2 regions of the Streptomyces sp. A0592 genome follow, and region 1 is predicted to be linked to the other one. Evidence: riboswitches for the same ligand, from Rfam matches in the RefSeq annotation. Region 1 holds a riboswitch; the other holds the start of a gene.
What was found. A riboswitch is a leader RNA that binds a small molecule or an ion and turns the genes downstream of it on or off. The one in region 1 is predicted to bind S-adenosylmethionine.
Positions count from the first base shown of each region.

Region 1 (4,315 bases):
GCCATCGGGTTGGCACCGGCGGCCACGTTGCGCAGGCCCTCGCGGACGAGCGCCTGGGCCAGGACGGTGGCCGTGGTCGTACCGTCGCCGGCGACGTCGTCCGTCTTCTTGGCGACTTCCTTGACCAGCTCGGCGCCGATCTTCTCGTACGGGTCCTCGAGCTCGATCTCCTTGGCGATGGAGACACCATCGTTGGTGATCGTGGGGGCGCCCCACTTCTTCTCAAGGACGACGTTGCGACCCTTGGGGCCAAGGGTGACCTTGACGGCGTCGGCGAGCTGGTTCATCCCACGCTCGAGGCCGCGGCGGGCCTCCTCGTCGAACGCAATGATCTTGGCCATCTGAAGTGGTCCTCCCGGACAGCGGTGGATTGCTCCCAGGACCGCGCCCGCGCCCGCGACGGACGGCCTGCGTGCCCGGCGGTTCCTTCCCACCGGACCCTGCGGGCCTCACCGACCCGGTCCTCGTTTCAGTAGCACTCTCACTCGTAGAGTGCTAACGCCAATGATTAGCACTCGACCCCCTGGAGTGCAAGCGGCTTCGACGAAGGCCCAGGTGACACGCGAGGGGCCCACATCCCGTGTCCGGGATGTGGGCCCCTCGTAGGTCTTCCGGGTCTTCGACGGAAGACCGAGCGTCTGTGGTCGATGCTCCGGGACTAGCCGAGCGCGAGCTTGACCATGTCCGCCTGCGGACCCTTCTGGCCCTGCGAGATCTCGAACTCGACCCGCTGACCCTCTTCAAGGGTGCGGTACCCGTCCATCTGGATGGCGCTGTAGTGGACGAACACATCCGCACCACCGTCGACCGCGATGAAGCCGTAGCCCTTCTCCGCGTTGAACCACTTGACGGTGCCCTGAGCCATGCCTAACTCCCCTATTACTGGCCCTTGCGCGGGAACGCACTTCGCGTTACCGGGTCAGAACTTGCGTCGGAACGCTTCGACCGAGGCTGAATGTATCTGCGCGAGTGCTGTCTGCAACAGGTCAATCCGACGAGAATTCTGGACACCGAGAAACATTGAAATAGAGTGAAAATTTGACATATTCCAGGGCAACTCGGGCCGGGCAAATTTCGCCAAAGCCCCATACCGCACCTGCACATTGACCCGATGTCGACCCTCACGCGACCCGTTCATATGCGGCGGGCAAGTCCAGCGGAGGGGACTTCCCCAACTCTACCGTGCCCAATCAAGCAGAATTACCCCCTCCGCTTTTAGCGGAGGGGGTAATTTCGGTTTACCGGGAGGGTCAGCAGCCGCCCGCGACGGCCGGAATGATCGAGACGCCGGCGCCGTCCGGCGTCACCGCCGCCAGCCCGCCCTCGAAGCGCACGTCGTCGTCGTTGACATAGACGTTCACGAATCGGCGGAGCTTGCCCTGGTCGTCCAGGACGCGCGCGGCGATGCCCGGGTGGTTCTTCTCCAGGGACTCGATGACCTCGGCGAGGGTCGCGCCCTCGGCCGGGACCTCGGCCTGACCGCCGGTGTAGGTGCGCAGGATGGTGGGGATGCGGACGTTGACGCTCATGGCGCTACTGCCTTTCCGGGAGTGAGGAGATGTGGTCAGGCCAGGCCGGCGGCGCGGAACGCGTCCAGGCTGGGGCGGATGGTGGCGGTCTGCCCGCTGTCCGCGGCCACCGCCTCCAGGGTCTTGAGGCCGTCACCGGTGTTGAGGACGACGGTGGTCAGCGCCGGGTCGAGCTGCCCGTTCTCGATGAGCTTCTTCGTCACGCCGACGGTCACGCCGCCCGCGGTCTCGGCGAAGATGCCCTCGGTCTGCGCGAGGATCTTGATGGCCTCGACGACCTGCTCGTCGGTCACGTCCTCGACGAAGCCGCCGGTGCGGCGCGCGATGTCCAGGACGTACGGGCCGTCCGCCGGGTTGCCGATCGCGAGGGACTTGGCGATGGTGTTCGGCTTCTGCGGGCGGACCACGTCGTGACCGGCCTTGAAGGCGGTCGACACCGGGGAGCAGCCCTCGGCCTGGGCACCGAAGATCTTGTACGGCTTGTCCTCGACGAGGCCGAGCCTGATGAGCTCCTGCAGGCCCTTGTCGATCTTCGTGAGCTGCGAGCCGGACGCGATCGGGATGACGATCTGGTCGGGCAGCTGCCAGCCGAGCTGCTCGCAGATCTCGTACGCCAGGGTCTTGGAGCCCTCGCCGTAGTACGGGCGGAGGTTGACGTTGACGAAGCCCCAGCCCTCGCCCAGCGGGTCGCCGATGAGCTCGGAGCAGAAGCGGTTGACGTCGTCGTAGTTGCCCTCGATGCCGACCAGGTCGCCGCCGTACACACCGGCCATGACGACCTTGCCCTGCTCCAGGTCGTGCGGGATGAACACGCAGGAGCGGAAGCCGGCCCGGGCGGCCGCCGCGCCCACGGCGCCGGCCAGGTTGCCGGTGGAGGAGCAGGACAGGGTGGTGAAGCCGAAGGCGCGGGCGGCCTCGACGGCGATGGCCACGACGCGGTCCTTGAAGGAGTGCGTCGGGTTGCCGGAGTCGTCCTTGACGTACAGCTTGCCGGTGACGCCCAGCTCCTTGGCCAGGTTGGCCGCGTCGACGAGCTTGGTGAAGCCGGGGTTCAGGCTCGGCTTGGACGCCACGTCCGCAGGGACGGGCAGCAGCGGCGCATAACGCCAGATGTTGTTGGGGCCGGCTTCGATCGCGGCGCGCAGGGCCTCGGGGTCACCGGTGGGAAGCTCGTAGGCGACTTCCAGAGGTCCGAAGCACTCGGCGCACGCGAAGATGGGACCGAGCTCGAAGCGGGTACCGCACTCGCGACAGGAAAGGCCCGTGGCAGGTCCGAGATCGACAGAGGTGGCGACAGTCTGTGCAGCCATGATGGCGAGGCCCTTTCTCCTCATCTTCCCCATGGCGCATTTCGCCATGAGACGGAATTGGCACCTTCCCTAGCCGGGGACCTCGCTGACGAGCGCTGCTGCGCGATCGCGAGAACCGACTGGAGGGTTGCCGGGGCTTCAACGGGCCGTGTCCCTCTGCCCCTCTGGATGAGCGGTATGGCACCGGCACACGCGCTCTGTGGCGCGCCGGTGCGTTTGTACGCGGGGGACCCCGGCATGCGGTGGTCCTTCGCGTTGTTCAAGACTGTAACCGAAGGGGCGGGCGGTTGAGACAGCCGTCCGAACCGCGAGATGGATCACATAACGGACGATAACGCCGACGAGCAGGGAGTGCTGAGGGTGCTGGAAGAGGTGGAGCGATGGCTGGCCGACCGCTCCTGGTCCGCCGCCGACCGACCGCTCGACCAGCTGCTCGACCTCAAACGGGCGGCCGGGACCACGGTCAGCGTGGTGCTGCCCGCGCTGGACGAGGAGGCGACGGTCGGCGCGATCGTCGAGGTCATCCGGCGTGAGCTGATCGAGGGACTGCCGGTCCCGCTCGTGGACGAGCTGGTCGTGGTCGACTCGGGCTCGGCCGACCGGACCGCCGAGGTCGCGGCGAAGGCCGGGGCCCGGGTGGTGCACCGCGACGAGATCCTGCCGAGGATCCCGGCACTGCCCGGCAAGGGCGAGGTGCTGTGGCGCTCGCTGCTGGCCACCACCGGCGACATCGTCTGCTTCGTCGACGCCGACCTGCGGGACTTCTCGGCCTCCTTCGTCTCCGGGATCGTGGGCCCGCTGCTGACCGACCCCGGCGTGCAGTTCGTCAAGGCCATGTACGACAGGCCGCTGGGGGACGCCCCCGGCCAGGGCGGACGGGTCACCGAGCTGGTCGCCCGCCCGCTGCTGAACCTGCACTGGCCGCAGCTGGCCGGCTTCGTCCAGCCGCTGGGCGGCGAGTACGCCGTACGGCGCTCCCTGCTGGAGCGGCTGCCGTTCCCCGTCGGCTACGGCGTCGAGCTGGGCCTGCTGGTGGACGCCCTGCACACGGTCGGGCTGGACGCGCTCGCCCAGGTGGACGTGGGCGTACGCCTCCACCGCCATCAGGGCGGGCAGGCGCTCGGCCGGATGGCCGCGGCGATCTACCGCACGGCCCAGGTACGGCTCTCGCGCGGGCACCTCGTACGGCCGGAGCTGACGCAGTTCGAGCGGGGACCGGAGGGCTTCGTACCGCGCACCTACGCCGTGGACACCGAGGAGCGGCCGCCGATGCTGGGCGTGGCGGAGTACGGCCGGCGCCACGTGGCGTGACCGTGTCCATACGTTTGAGCGAGCGCGGGCCGGGCTAGGTTCGGCGCATGGCTTCTCAGGTACTCGTCGCGGCGAACCGCGGCCCGCTCTCCTACGCCCTCTCCGACGACGGCACGCTCAGTGCCCGGCGCGGCGGGGGCGGTCTCGTCTCCGGACTCTCGGCGG
Region 1 covers NZ_SSBM01000003.1:355,734-360,048, forward strand. Annotated here, with positions in the region: gene groL (chaperonin GroEL) at 1-341, opposite strand, end outside; gene E6U81_RS07015 (cold-shock protein) at 659-865, opposite strand; gene E6U81_RS07020 (MoaD/ThiS family protein) at 1,251-1,529, opposite strand; gene thrC (threonine synthase) at 1,565-2,863, opposite strand; SAM riboswitch class I at 2,857-3,014, opposite strand; gene E6U81_RS07030 (glucosyl-3-phosphoglycerate synthase) at 3,200-4,150, shown strand; gene E6U81_RS07035 (trehalose-6-phosphate synthase) at 4,198-4,315, shown strand, end outside.

Region 2 (4,315 bases), on a different contig from region 1:
GGCCAAGACGGTGAACATCTCCACGATGTCGGCCGTCGTCGTGGCCGGAACCGGCGCCAAGGTCGTCAAGCACGGAAACCGGGCCGCGTCCTCCGCGAGCGGATCCTCGGACGTCCTGGAGAAGCTCGGCGTCAACCTCGACCTGAGCACCGCACGGGTCGTCGAGGTCGCCGAGGAGGCCGGCATCACCTTCTGCTTCGCGGTGAAGTTCCACCCGGCCCTGCGGCACGTCGCCGGGGCCCGCCGCGAACTGGGCATCCGGACCACCTTCAACATCCTCGGCCCGCTGACCAACCCGGCCCGCGTCCGCTCCCAGGCCACCGGCGTGGCGGACCCCCGGATGGCCCCCATCGTGGCGGGCGTGCTCGCCGAGCGCGGCTCGTCCGCGCTGGTGTTCCGCGGCGACGACGGCCTGGACGAGCTGACCACCACGGCGACCTCCCGGGTCTGGTGGGTCCGGGACGGGAAGGTCGCCGAGCAGTCCTTCGACCCGCGCGACGTCGGCATCCCCCTGGTCGACGTGTCCGCCCTGGCCGGCGGCGACCCCTCGTACAACGCCGACGTGGCCCGCCGCCTGCTGGCCGGCGAGGCCGGCCCGGTACGCGACGCCGTGCTGCTGAACTCGGCGGCCGCCCTGGTGGCCCTCGACCCGGGCGCGGGCAGCCTGGAGGAGCAGATCGCCGCCGGCATGACCCGCGCGGCCGAGTCGATCGACTCCGGCGCCGCCAGGGCCGCACTGGAGCGCTGGGTGACGGCCAGCAACGCCTGACCCGGCGCCCGTTTCCGGCCAGACCCCGGTCCGCCATTCGGACCGGGGTCTTGTGCTCGGGGGATCTTGTGGCAGGATGCTGACCAGGTCACGAGTGACAGCGTTTAGGCCCCGGCTTGCTGTCCGGCAACCCTCCTTCCGTGGCGGGGTGCCCCGGGTGATGACCAGGTCGTAGGCAGCAAGGCCTACGGCAAGCGCGGATCCCTCGACACCAGGGGTCCTGGTCTCTCGAGGAGCGTTTTCCGTGAGCAAGCGAATGCGATAGGGCGACTGACGCCCCTTCTTCACCCTCGGACCAGGGTCACTTCCGCGTACCGCGACGTCCCGTCCGAGGCCACTCCCGTACCCCGGACGGCCGCACGGCCGTACCCGCGTACGGGCACACCGAAGCCATTCAGCCCTGCCTGCCGGGAGAAACCGCCATGTCCGCATCCCTGAACACCGCCACCGCCACCACCGTCGCCGCCGCCCAGGACCCCGCATGTGGCGAGCCGCTCGCCGTCCTCGGCCGCGACGTCACCGTCCCCCTCGTCACCGGCGGCGAGGTCACCTACGCGGCCCTCGACTACGCCGCCAGCGCCCCCGCCCTCCAGCGGGTCTGGGACGACGTCGCCGCCTACGCCCCGTACTACGGCAGCGTCCACCGCGGCGCCGGATACCTCTCGCAGCTGTCCACCGACCTCTTCGAGCAGAGCCGCGTCACGGTCGCCGAGTTCCTCGACTGCCGCCCCGGCGACCAGGTCGTCTTCACCCGCTCCACCACCGACTCCCTGAACCTGCTCGCCGCGGTGCTCCCGGCCGACTGCCAGGTCTTCGTCTTCGAGACCGAGCACCACGCCTCGCTCCTGCCGTGGACGAACGCGCAGGTCACCTACCTCAACGCGCCGCGCACCCCGGCCGAGGCCGTCGCCACCCTGGAGCGGGCGCTCGCCGACCGCACTGCATCAATCGAAGAGGGCTACGGCCCGGCGCTCGTGTGCGTCACCGGCGCGTCCAACGTCACCGGTGAGCTGTGGCCGGTGAAGGAACTCGCCGCCGCCGCGCACGCCCACGGCGCGCGGATCGTCCTGGACGCCGCCCAGCTGGCCCCGCACCACCCCGTCTCCGTCCGGGACCTCGACGTCGACTGGGTCGCCTTCTCCGGCCACAAGCTCTACGCGCCCTTCGGCTCGGGCGTCCTCGCCGGCCGCGCCGACTGGCTCCAGGAGGCCGAGCCGTACCTGGCCGGCGGCGGAGCCTCCCGCAAGGTCTCCCGCCGCGAGGACGGCGGCGTGGACGTCGAGTGGCACACCACCGCCGCCCGCCACGAGGCCGGCTCCCCGAACGTCATCGGCGTCTACTCCATCGCCTCCGCCTGCCGGGCCCTGACCGAGGCCGGTTTCGACAACCTGGTGGCGCGCGAGCAGCAGTTGGTGACCCGGGTCCGCGAGGGCCTCGCCGAGGTCCCGGCCGTCCGGGTCCTGTCCCTCTTCGGGGACGACGCCCCGCGGGTCGGCGTCATCTCCTTCGTCGTGGACGGCTGGAACAGCTCCCACTTCGCCGCCGCGCTCTCCGCCGAGTACGGGATCGGCGTACGGGACGGCCTGTTCTGCGCCCACCCGCTGGTGCGGACCCTGCTGGGCAGCGAGCCGCAGGCCCAGGGCGAGTGCGGGGCCCCCGAGGCCGCCCCGGGCGAGCGCTCCCTGAACGCGATCCGCGTCAGCTTCGGCGCGGGCACCCCGGACGAGCACGTGGACCGCTTCCTCGGCGCGGTCCGGGAACTCGTCACGAACGGCGCGAAGTGGCAGTACCGCACGGAGGAAGGCCGCTGCGTCCCCGCGGTCTGAGACCGTACCCCTGCGGGGGGCTCGGCGGTATCCGGGTCGCGGCTGCGGGGTCGCTGCGCGGGCTTGGCGGTGTCGGGGGGTGGGGCGGTGCCCCGCACGAGGATCTCCTCGGCTCGCGCCGGGCGGCCGCGGTTCTGCCGTTCGGCCTGGGTTGCGCGCTCGTCCTGCGGGGACCCTCCTGCGTGTCCCCGCCCCACGGCAGCGCTCCGGCAAGTACCCGGGAAGCCCCTGGCACGGCCCGGCCGAGGGGGGTGGGGACGTGGCGGGGTGTCCCCGCAGGACGAGCGCGCAACCCCCGGGCCACAGCCGAGACATCCCCGCACGCGCCGAGCCGAGGAGACACCCCGGCGGCGGCCCCACACCCCGACCAGAACGACGGGCCCGCACTGTTCAGCCTCGCCGGCGTTTGAGGCGCGGGTCCGGGCAGCGCCCGGGGCGCGACCGAGGTCCCCGCCCTGCCGAGCCGTCCGCAGGGCACCGGCGCGGGTCCGGGCAGCGCCCGGGAGACGGTCGGACCTGGCCGAGCCGCCGAGCCCGGGCCTGATCCGCAGACCGCGCCGGAGGCGTCAGGCGTCAGGCGTCGAGGCCGATCGCGAACGCCGCCTCCAGGTCGTGCTGCGAGTACGTGCGGAACGCCACGTGCGTGTCCGTCGCCTCGACGCCCGGGATCTTGCTGATGCGGCCGGGGATGATGTCGGCCAGGTTCTCGTGGCGGTTCACGCGGACCAGCGCGATCAGGTCGTACGTTCCGGTGACGGAGTAGACCTCGCTGACGTTTTCGAGGGCGGCGATGGACTCGGCGATCTCGGGGATGCGGTCCACGCTGGTCTTGATGAGCACGATCGCGGTGATCACGGCTGGCTGTCTCCCTCGGTGGCCGTCGCTGGTCGACTCACTCTAGTCGTACCCCGATACCGGGCCCATGCGTAGAGGAAGCCGAGCGAGAACCCCACCAGATGGGCCAGATAGGCGACCCCCGGCCCGCTCTCCGCGCGGTGCGCGGCCACCCACTGCAGGGCGAACCAGAACAGCAGCACGATCCACGCCGGGAACCGCAGCGGCAGGAAGAACAGGAAGGGGAACAGGCTCGTCACCCGCGCCCGGGGCAGCAGGTACAGGAACGCCCCCAGGACGGCCGAGATCGCCCCCGACGCGCCCACCAGCGTCTGCGCGGACTCCGCGTTGGCCGCCGCGTACGCCGCCAGCGCGAGGTAGCCCGTACAGAGGTAGAAGACGAGGAACGCCGGGCGGCCCATCCGCTCCTCGGCCATCGCGCCGAAGACGAAGAGGAAGAGCATGTTCCCGAGCAGGTGCAGCCAGCTGCCGTGGACGAACAGCGCGGTCAGCGGCGTCAGCCAGGCGCGCGGCGTGTCCGTGAAGAGCTCGTCCGGGACCACGCCCCAGCGCCGGAAGTACGCGGTGCCCGCGGCCAGCAGTTCGTCGCCGGTCCCGTAGACCGGGTTGAGCCCCGAGGCGGGGCTCAGGACGAACACCACACCGCAGCCCGCGATCAGCGCGTGGGTGACCACCGGTCCCCGGGCAGCCTCGCGCAGGGCCCGCCACCTTACGATCATGTGACAGAGCATGACGCAACGCGACCCACCTGAAGCGGTGGCAGGCCGTAGGGTTACGAGCTGCGGTGCGAGGCCGACGCGGACGGCCGAACGGACCGCTTTAATTGAATCAGCTACGAAGGAGTGAGCAGCCCGATGACGGTTCC
Region 2 covers NZ_SSBM01000008.1:167,360-171,674, reverse strand. Annotated here, with positions in the region: gene trpD (anthranilate phosphoribosyltransferase) at 1-769, shown strand, start outside; SAM riboswitch class IV at 856-972, shown strand; gene E6U81_RS14780 (aminotransferase class V-fold PLP-dependent enzyme) at 1,192-2,595, shown strand; gene E6U81_RS14775 (Lrp/AsnC ligand binding domain-containing protein) at 3,169-3,450, opposite strand; gene E6U81_RS14770 (rhomboid family intramembrane serine protease) at 3,447-4,181, opposite strand; gene E6U81_RS14765 (hypothetical protein) at 4,305-4,315, shown strand, end outside.
Region 2: it holds a riboswitch for S-adenosylmethionine, as region 1 does, so the genes downstream of both, E6U81_RS14780 (aminotransferase class V-fold PLP-dependent enzyme) here and thrC (threonine synthase) in region 1, are expected to answer to the same signal.